DNA from 3 places in the Vreelandella hamiltonii genome. Region 2 is predicted to be linked to each of the others. Evidence: predicted binding sites of a transcription regulator. Region 2 holds the regulator's gene; each other region holds the start of a gene.
The links. Region 2 encodes LexA, which represses DNA repair genes until DNA is damaged. Its sites were predicted from a motif close to TACTGTNTANNTANACAGTA; they were not measured.
Positions count from the first base shown of each region.

Region 1: uvrD (DNA helicase II) is a predicted target of LexA. The motif match lies at 1,576-1,595, and genes of this name have one in related genera.
Region 3: recN (DNA repair protein RecN) is a predicted target of LexA. The motif match lies at 1,611-1,630, and genes of this name have one in related genera.

Region 1 covers NZ_BMXO01000005.1:179,905-183,181, reverse strand. The annotation lists gene uvrD (DNA helicase II) at 1-1,524, opposite strand, end outside; gene hexR (transcriptional regulator HexR) at 1,640-2,494, opposite strand; gene IE061_RS07675 (PA3496 family putative envelope integrity protein) at 2,748-2,966, shown strand; gene IE061_RS07670 (sodium-dependent transporter) at 3,061-3,277, opposite strand, start outside.
Region 2 covers NZ_BMXO01000015.1:68,058-71,334, reverse strand. The annotation lists gene nagZ (beta-N-acetylhexosaminidase) at 1-291, opposite strand, end outside; gene IE061_RS14445 (L,D-transpeptidase) at 375-890, opposite strand; gene IE061_RS14440 (TetR/AcrR family transcriptional regulator) at 868-1,554, opposite strand; gene lexA (transcriptional repressor LexA) at 1,779-2,456, shown strand; gene IE061_RS14430 (energy-coupling factor ABC transporter permease) at 2,491-3,162, opposite strand; gene purU (formyltetrahydrofolate deformylase) at 3,186-3,277, opposite strand, start outside.
Region 3 covers NZ_BMXO01000006.1:2,690-5,966, reverse strand. The annotation lists gene recN (DNA repair protein RecN) at 1-1,563, opposite strand, end outside; gene grpE (nucleotide exchange factor GrpE) at 1,764-2,393, shown strand; gene dnaK (molecular chaperone DnaK) at 2,545-3,277, shown strand, end outside.

The DNA.
Region 1 (3,277 bases), on a different contig from region 2:
CTCGACCCGAGCCTGGCCTTTTTCACCGCGCTCGCTTTGATGGTGTTCGATCAGCCCGGTGCGTGCCGTGACGTGGTCGATGATCTCGTGGAGCGGCAGCCCGGACGTGTCGTTGTCCAGCTGTTCGATCAGGTTGGTAAAGGCCTGCACGGCGTTGCCTGCGCGGCCTTTCAAGGTGCCGTCCTGGATCGCATCGTGCAGCGCTTGCCACAGCGATACGCTCTGCTCCCGGGCGTGATGGCGGACGATTTCCACGGTGCGCGTGCCGATGCCACGGGTAGGCACGTTGATGACGCGCTCCAAGGAGGCATCGTCATCACGGTTGAGCAGCAAGCGCAGGTAGGCCAGGGCGTTCTTGATTTCCAGCCGCTCATAAAAGCGGTGGCCGCCGTAGATACGATAGGGCATGCCTTGGCGAATCAGTGTCTCTTCCAGCAGGCGCGACTGGGCGTTGGAGCGGTAGAGGATGGCCACGTCCCGGCGGTTGAAGCCTTCGTTGACCTTCTCCTTGATGGTATCGACGATATAGCGGGCTTCCTCGAGGTCGTTGAACCCCGCATACACCGAGATAGGCTCGCCTTCGGCGCCATCGGTCCATAGGTTTTTGCCGAGACGCTCGCTGTTGTGGCTGATCAGCGTATTGGCCGCTTCCAGAATCGCGCTGGTGGAGCGGTAGTTCTGCTCCAGGCGCACGGTATGGGTGTTGGGAAACTCTTCTTCGAAGCGGCGAATGTTCTCGACCTTGGCGCCCCGCCAACCGTAAATGGACTGGTCGTCATCGCCCACGGCGGTCATCGGGGTCTGCTGGCCGGTGAGCAGTTTGAGCCAGGCGTACTGCAGGGTGTTGGTATCCTGAAACTCGTCCACCAGCACATGGCCAAAGCGCTCGCGATAGTGGTTCAGCAGCGGCGGGTTGTCGCGCAACAGCTCCAGGCTGCGCAGCAGCAGCTCACCGAAATCCACCAGCCCGCCTCGCTCGCAGGTGAACTGGTAGCGCTCGTAGAGCTCGACCATCTGGGCGAGGTACGCATCGCCATTGACGTTCACCTGATGGGGTCGCAGGCCCTCTTCCTTGCAACCAGAAATGAACCCCTGCACCTGGCGTGGCGGGAAGCGCTCATCGTCAATCGAGTAATCTTTCAGCAGCCGCTTGATTAGTCGCAGTTGATCGTCGGAGTCGATGATCTGAAAGTGCTGGGGCAGACGGGCATCCTGCCAATGGGTGCGCAGTAGCCGGTGCGAGATCGAGTGAAAGGTACCCACCCAGACATGGCGCATGGAGATGCCCAGCAGGGCTTCCAGACGCGTGCGCATTTCGCGGGCGGCCTTGTTGGTAAACGTGACGGCCAGCAGCGCATAAGGGGAAAGCCCTTCGGCCTGCATCAGCCAGGCAATGCGGTGTACCAGCACACGCGTTTTGCCGGAACCGGCGCCGGCCAGTACCAGAAGATTGCCCTGGGGCGCACTGACGGCTTCCCGCTGGGCCGGGTTGAGATGATCGAGTATCGCTGTGACGTCGTCCATATAAGCCGCTGCCGGTTCAAAAAAGGGGCGACCAGTCTAGCACAGCCAGCACACTGGCTGTGCATACAGCATGTCTTCAGGACGCTGGCTCAGGACTCTTTATCAGAACCGTTGCTCAGGACTCTTCCGGGTAGCGCAGCGTGGTCAGGCTCTTCTTCACCGCTTTCAACTGTTCGGCCAGCTTGGGGCCTCGGGTCTTGGCCACGCCCACCGCCAGTACGTCGATCAGCACCAGGTGGGCAATACGCGAGCTGAGCGGGGTGTAGATCTCGGTGTCTTCATGCACGTCGATGAACAGCGGCAGGCTGACCTCCTGGGCCAGCGGCGATTCGCTGGGACACAGGCCGATCACGGTGGCGCCTGCTTCGCGGGCCAGGCGAACGCTGGCCACCAGCGCGCGGGTACGGCCTGTCTGCGAGATGGCGACCACCACGTCGCCCTCTTGCAGGGTCACCGCCGACATGTTCTGCATGTGCGGGTCGGCATAGGCAGAGGTCGAGATCTGCAGGCGGAAAAACTTGTGCTGGGCATCGAAGGCCACCGCGCCGGAGGCGCCAAAGCCGTAGAACTCGACGCGATTGGCCATGGCCAGTGCATTGACGGCCTTGCCCAGCGCGTCGTTATCGAGTCGGTCGCGCACCGACAGCAGCGTGCCCACGGTGGAGTCGAAAATGCTGTGGGAGAATTCGGCCACCGAGTCGCTGTCGTTCATCGAGAACTGCGCGAACTGGCTTCCGCTGGCCAGCATCTGGGCCAGCTGCAGCTTGAAATCCTGAAAGCCGTTGCAGCCCAGCGCACGGCAGAAGCGCACCACCGTGGGCTCGCTCACCTTTGCTTCGGTGGCCAGGTCCACGATGCGCATGTGAATGACTTCATCGGGGTTGCGCAGCACGAACCGCGCGACCTTTTGTTCGGAGCGACGGAAATGCTCCATGCGGCGTCTCATTTCATCGAATAGGGCGCGGCTCACGTTCAGCTCCTTAAATTCTTGATCGTGCTTGTGCGGCCATAAAGAGGCCACAGTATGCCTGAGTGTTGCATCGGGGGCAGCGTCCTTCACGAGAGTACTGCCGTTTAAAAGGCGTTAACCCATTTCTTCAAGAATCGTCATCATTTTGTCAAGTAGGTTATAGTAAGAAGTGACGTGCCGCACTGCATCATTTAAAAATCAGTCGTCACGGATGCAGGTGGACGTAGGCAACTCACCTGGAGGAGCGTCGATTATGAGAAACGTCGAACGAATGACCTCGGTAAAAAGCGAATTGCTCGACATATTCATGAGTATGGAGGTCGATGAGCATGCCCAACGTCGGCGCAGCGCCGCCCAACGCAGCCTGAGAGCGCGTCGGGGCATCGAGCTGCACCGTGAATTCCAGAAGCTGTCACGGGATATCGCTCCCTTGCCAGACGATGACGACCCGCAAGAGAGCGAACTGCACTAGCCAGCCGAAGAAGAGGCTGGCGAAGGAAGGCGAGAAAGCGTTACGCCAAGGTAACGCCTTCTCTATTGGGTAAGCTTACCGACCTAGCGGCGAGTCAGAACAGGCCTGCCAGGAAAACCACCGTGACCCCGATAGGGGCAACGTACTTGGCCAGCAGGTTCCACAGGCTGTAGTCGTAGACATCCAGCCTCAGCTCCTTGCGCGCTTCTTCTTTGTCCAGGCAGAAGGCGAAGAACACGATCGCACCCAGGCCGGTCAATGGCAGCAGGATCTTGCTGGTGAAGGTATCCAGCAGGTCGAAGATGTTCAGC
Region 2 (3,277 bases):
TACCGACTGATCATGGGCAAACACGTCGCCAATCCGAGCCATGGGCGGCAGGCGCGTCACGCCTTGCCGGATACGCTGGACCCGGCCGCCCTCTTGGTCGACGGCCAATAGCAGGTCGCCGCGCACACGACGAATGCTGTCACACAGCTCCCGCACTTGGGTGGCGCTTTCCACGTTACGAGCAAACAGAATCACGCCACCTACCGCGGGATTCTTCAGCAGGCGCTTGTCTTCCTTGGTCAGGGTCTGGCCTTCCAGGTCGAGCATGACCGGGCCTAAAGGTTGAGTCATCGTACTGGGTCCAGGAAAAAGGGCGTCATTCTAGACCACCCGTGTGATCTTTCAAAATGTGGAGTATGCCAGCGGGGACAACGTCAATGCAGCCATACTGGCGTACCCGGCACAGCCCGTTTGAAAAGCCAGAGCAGGTCGGCATTACGTAGACGCACACAGCCGTGAGAAGCAGCAAGGCCCATGGGCTGGTCAGGGGGAGTACCGTGCAGGTAGATGTAGCGACGCTGGGAATCGACACAGCCGCCGCGATTGATACCGCGCTCCAGGCCACATAGCCACAGTATGCGGGTCAAGATCCAGTCGCGCTCGGGGAATTCGACCGCCAAATCGGCAGAGTAGACCTCTCCGGTCCAACGACGCCCCCGAAAGACCGCATCCTCTGGTAGCCCATCGCCAATCGCTGCTCGAATGTAGTGCCAACCCAACGGAGTACGTCCACTGCCCTCTTCTTGCCCTACGCCGGCCTTGCCCGTCGAAATGGCGCATTCATGCTCTAACGCGCTCCCCTGCCACCAGCGCAGGCGTTGGGCCTCGGTGTCGATTTCCATCCAGCCACCTTCGACGGGCGGCAGGTCAGCCAATCTGGGCGTGTGCATGGGGCTTCTCATCCACGGTTGCTGCGGGCAACGGCATCGGCGCGCTCATGGCCGCCACCACGACGGGGCGCAGACGTCGGATCAAGTCGCGTACCGTCACCTGCTCTTGATAATCCTTGGCGGCGATATCGCGCAGTGCATCCAGGCCAGACAGAGTGAAAATCACCGTGCCCAACATGAAGTGCAGCCGCCAGAAACGCTCGGCATCTGGCAGCTCGGGGGTCGCCCGCCGCACCAGCTCCGTGAAGCGCGTGAAGACATCGCCATACTGCTGCTGAATGTAGCGACGCAGGTGTCCTTGCGCCTGGCTGTAAGCCAGCCCCAGCAGCCGCATGAACACTTTCAGGCTATGCCGCTCGGCAGGCACGGCCAGCACGGTGGTGGCCATGGTTTCCAGCAGCACCTCCAGAGGAATGGCCTGGCCCTCGTAGCGCGCTTCCAGCTCGTCGAGCGCAGTATGGAAGCGTTCGGAGAACGGGTCCAGGTAGCGGGCAAATACCGCCTGTATCAGCGCTTTCTTCGACCCGAAGTGATAATTGACGGCAGCAAGGTTGACCCGCGCTTTGCTGGTGATATTGCGCAGTGATGTCTCGGCAAACCCCCGCTCTGCAAAGAGCACCTCTGCCGTATCCAAAATACGTGTGACCGTATCCGACTGGGCCATAGCGCCCTCCCAAAACAGGTGTTTAAAACATGGCGATCGCGTTGGCGAATAGTATGCCATTCCCCCTGCTGGCTCAAACGATTATCCCGCTCAAGGTTCAGGCCGCGTGCCCCGGTACGGATTGCAACTCATCATGTACTGGACAGAGCAACATACTGTATACTTAAACACATACTGATTTTACGGACATGTAGCGACTGTCTTTTCACTGTTTGGAGTCTGATATGTTACGCCCACTCACCGCACGCCAGCAGCATGTATATGATTTTATCGTGAAGACCATGGGCGAGCTTGGCTACCCCCCTACCCGCGCCGAAATCGCCAAGGCGCTGGGCTTTCGTTCCCCCAACGCCGCCGAAGAGCATCTGCGCGCCCTGGAGCGCAAAGGTGCCATTCGCATCATTCGCAATACGTCACGCGGCATTCGCCTGCCCAACCAGGAGCCGCTCGACGCCACGCCCCCGGCAGCCGAGCCTGCCAGCGCCGCCAACGATGCCACGCCCAGCGGGCTGCCGGTCATTGGCGAAGTCGCGGCAGGCAGTCCCATTCTGGCAGCGGAGCATATCGACCGTTACTGCCCGCTCCCTGCAGAGTACTTCACCCCCAAGGCCGACTATCTGCTGCGAGTTCGCGGCCTGTCGATGAAGGACGTGGGCATTCTGGAAGGCGATCTGCTGGCGGTGCATCGTACCGACCGCGTGCGTGACGGTCAGATCGTCGTCGCGCGCCTGGAAGACGAGGTCACGGTCAAGCGTTTTAAACGCCAGGGGCATCACGTCACGCTGCTCGCCGAGAACGAAGACTTCGCCCCCATCGAAATCGACCTGAGAACTCAACAGCTGGATATCGAAGGCGTCGGGGTAGGCGTCATCCGAGGCGGGAACGGCCAGGCACTGGGCTAAAATACTGGGCCAGGGCACTGGACCAAGCCACCGCCTACTGCATATCGATGTAACGATGGTCGTTGAACGTGGCGACCCAGTGCGGGTGGTAGACCAGCAAGATACTCAGCAGCATGCCGGTGATGAAGGCTTCCGAGGGCATCAGCAAGGGTAAAAAGCGGGCATACTCCTGAGCCAGATAAATCGCTTCAGGGTCGGTGCCCGCCACCAGAATCAGCCCCACGGCCGCCAGCCCGCCTCCTAGCGTGGCCAGCGCAGCACCGAAAAAACCGCAGGCAAACAGAAACACCATCAGGTTGTCCGGCAAGCGGCGATCCACGATACGCCATACCACCCCCGTGATCACGGCGGGCACCAGTCCCGTCACCAGCACGTTGGGCCCCAACAGCTCCCAGGCATTGCGCCCGATCACCACCATCGCCACGTTGAGCAGCAGGTTGCTGATCAAGGCCAGGGGCACCTTGAACACCAATGTCATCAGCACCGTGAACACCAGATGCAGGGTCAACCAATCGACCGCCTGGGCCCGCAGCTGCCACATCAGCATCACGGCAAGCGTCGCGGCCATCCAGCGATGCTGCAAACCGGTATCTTCCAGCAGCGGATGCCAGGGGCGCTGCCAAAGCACCCACCCCAGCGCACCTGCCGACACCAGCCAGGTAACCAGCAGTGCCCAGGTGGCCAGCACGCTTTGTGCAAAGGACATGGCGCCCCTCCCCGGTGGGCGAGTTAGCTGAACACGACGGTCTTGTTACCGTGAATCAATACGCGGTCTTCCAGATGCCAGCGCAGGCCGCGGGCCAGCACGGCTTTTTCCACAT
Region 3 (3,277 bases), on a different contig from region 2:
CTCGTCCAGCAGTGCCATGTGGGTCAAGGTGGTATCGCGTTTGGCGCGTTTTTCGATATGCAGATGCTGATGCGCCTGGGCGGCCACCTGCGGCAGGTGGGTCACGGTCATCACCTGGCCGTTTTCGCCCAGCTTGCGCAGCAGCTGGCCGACGATTTCGGCCGTCGCACCGGAAATACCCACGTCCACTTCATCGAAGACCAGGCTGGGAATGGTGGAGTGCGAGGCCGCCACGACCTGAATGGCCAAACTGATACGCGACAGTTCACCGCCGGATGCCACTTTCGCCAGCGGGCGCGCAGGCTGGCCAGGGTTGGCACTGATCAGGAACTGTACGTGATCCAGCCCTTCTGGGGTGGGCGTGTCGCGAGGGGTAACGTCGACATCGAAACGCGCCTTGCCCATGGCCAGGAAGGCCAGCTGCTGCTGAACTTCCTTGCCCAGCCGCACCGCCGCCTTTTGGCGAGCGTCACTGAGCAGCTTGGCATCGCTGCGGTAGCGCTCGCGGTAGTCGGCCACCTGGCTGCTCAGGGCCTCCAGGTCATCATCGCTGGCTTCCAGTTGCGCCACTTCCTGGCGTAGCTGGGCATGCAGAGCGCAGATTTCCTCCGGGGCGACATGGTGCTTGCGCGCAATGCGGTGCACGTCGCCCATGCGCTCCTCGACCCAGGCCAGGCGCTCGGGGTCCAGTTCGGTGGTGCTGGCCAGACGCTGCAGCTCGCTGGCGGCTTCTTCTACCTGAATGCGTGCATCGCTGAGCATGGCCAGGGTGTTGGCCAGCGTACCCTTGTCGCTGCCGGGCAGGGCGCTCAAGTGTGCGTAGGCCTGGTTCAGCAACGACAGCGCACCGCCCTCATCGCTTTCACAGCAGTCGGCGGCAAACTGGGTTTCTCGCAGGGTCTCTTCCGCGTGGGCCAGCGTGTGCTGCTCTTCTTCCAGGGTTTGCAGTTCGCCTTCGGCGAGGCCCAGCTGGTCGAGCTCTTCCACCTGATAGCGCAACAGCTGGCGCTTGGCCTCTACCTCGCTGCCCTCTTCACTGAGCTTTTTCAACCGACGACGGGCATTGCGCCATTCACGGTAAGTCTCGGCCAGCTGCTGGCTGCGCTCACGAAGCCCGGCGTAGTCATCCAGCAGCGCCAAGTGGGTTTCTTCACGCATGAGCGCCTGGTGGGCGTGCTGGCCATGGATTTGAATCAGCTGCTCGCCCAGGGATTTCAGGTCGGCAATGGTGGCCGGGTGGCCGTTGATCCATGCTTTGGAGCGCCCGCTGGCGGTAACGACGCGGCGTAACAGGCACTCGTCGGTAGGCAGTTCCCGGGCCTGCAGCCACTCGATGGCGGCGGGCAGGTGTTGAATGTCGAAGCGGGCGGAAAGGTCGGTGCGCTCGCAGCCGTGGCGCACGCTGCCTGCGTCGGCACGCTCGCCCAGGCAGAGCCCCAGCGCGCCCAGCAAGATGGATTTACCCGCCCCGGTTTCCCCCGTGATGGCGGTCATGCCACGGCTGAGGTCGAGTTCAAGGCGGTCAACAATCGCGTAATCCTGGATCGCTAGCTGTGTCAGCATGAGGCCTCCTGAGGCGGTGCATTCCGAGTGCTGGATGCTTATCCAATAATTGTTGTTTTATACAGTAGTCGATAACTCACTTCAATGCCCCTCTTGAGATGGCTTTGATGGCCCCCATATAGCTTTCATCCGTGGTCTAAATCCCGCGAATCAACTCAGGTGGCCGCCAACGGCACCGCTACGTATTTCAGGAGCAAGGCATGGCTAAAGAACCGCAAACCCCGTTGGATGAAGAGCTGGCGCGTCAGGAGCAGGAAGCCGAAGTCACGGAGCCAACGGCAGAAGAGTGCCTGGTAGAAGGCGAGCTGGAAGGGCTGATCGAAGACGAAGCAGTGCTCGATGGCAGCGTAGGCAACCCTGAAGCCGACGTGCTGGCCGCCCAGGTAGAAGAGCTGGAGCAGAGCCTGGCCCAGGCCAAGGACCAGGCCCTGCGTGCCGCCGCTGAAGCACAGAACGTGCGCCGTCGCGCCGAGCAAGAGGCCGAAAAGGCGCGCAAGTTTGCGCTGGAGAAGTTCGTCAAGGAACTGCTGCCCGTCGTGGACAGCCTGGAGAAAGCCCTGGAAAGCATGCAGGAAGACGCTTCCGACGTGCATCGTGAAGGCGTCTCCATGACTCTGAAGATGCAGCTGGGCGTGCTGGCCAAGTTTGGCGTCGAAAGTATCGAGCCCCAGGGCGAACCCTTCGACCCGCAGATGCATGAAGCCATGGCCATGGTGCCCAATCCCGAGCTGGAGCCCAACACGGTAATGGACGTCATGCAGAAGGGCTACTCCCTGAATGGCCGTCTGGTGCGTCCCGCGATGGTGGTGGTCAGCCAGAAAGCCGGTTAATCCGATGACGCATTGCAGAAAAAAGCCCTTGAAATGCGCCAGCCGGCCCCCAAATAAAGGGCAACCCGCGAGAATGATCGCAAACGCCTTAAACAGTTTTGACGGCGTAAACCACTAGTTTTTTGTTTCAATCGAATTCGAGGTTTTTGCTATGGGACGCATTATTGGTATCGACCTGGGCACCACTAACTCTTGTGTAGCCGTGCTCGATGGTGACAGCGCTAAAGTCATTGAAAACGCCGAAGGCGGTCGTACCACGCCTTCCATCATTGCCTACACCGATGACGGCGAAACGCTGGTCGGTCAGGCGGCCAAGCGCCAAGCCGTGACCAACCCGGAAAACACCCTTTACGCCATCAAGCGTCTGATCGGTCGTCGTTTCAAGGACGACGTCGTGCAAAAAGACATCAAGATGGTGCCGTACAAGATTGCCGAAGCCGACAACGGTGACGCGTGGGTAGAAGTCAAAGGCAAGAAGATGGCTCCCCCGCAGGTCAGCGCCGAAGTGCTGAAGAAGATGAAGAAGACCGCCGAAGACTACCTTGGCGAGCCGGTGACCGAAGCGGTCATCACCGTTCCGGCCTACTTCAACGACAGCCAGCGTCAGGCCACCAAAGATGCGGGCCGTATTGCCGGTCTGGACGTCAAGCGCATCATCAACGAGCCGACTGCCGCAGCGCTTGCCTACGGCATGGACAAGTCTCGTGGTGACAAGACCATCGCGGTCTACGACCTGGGCGGCGGTACCTTCGATATCTCCATCATCGAAGTCGCCGATGTCGATGGTGAAACCCAGTTCGAAGTACTGGCCACCAACGGTGACACCTTCCTGGGCGGTGAAGATTTCGACCTGGCGCTGATCAACTATCTGGTCGACCAGTTCA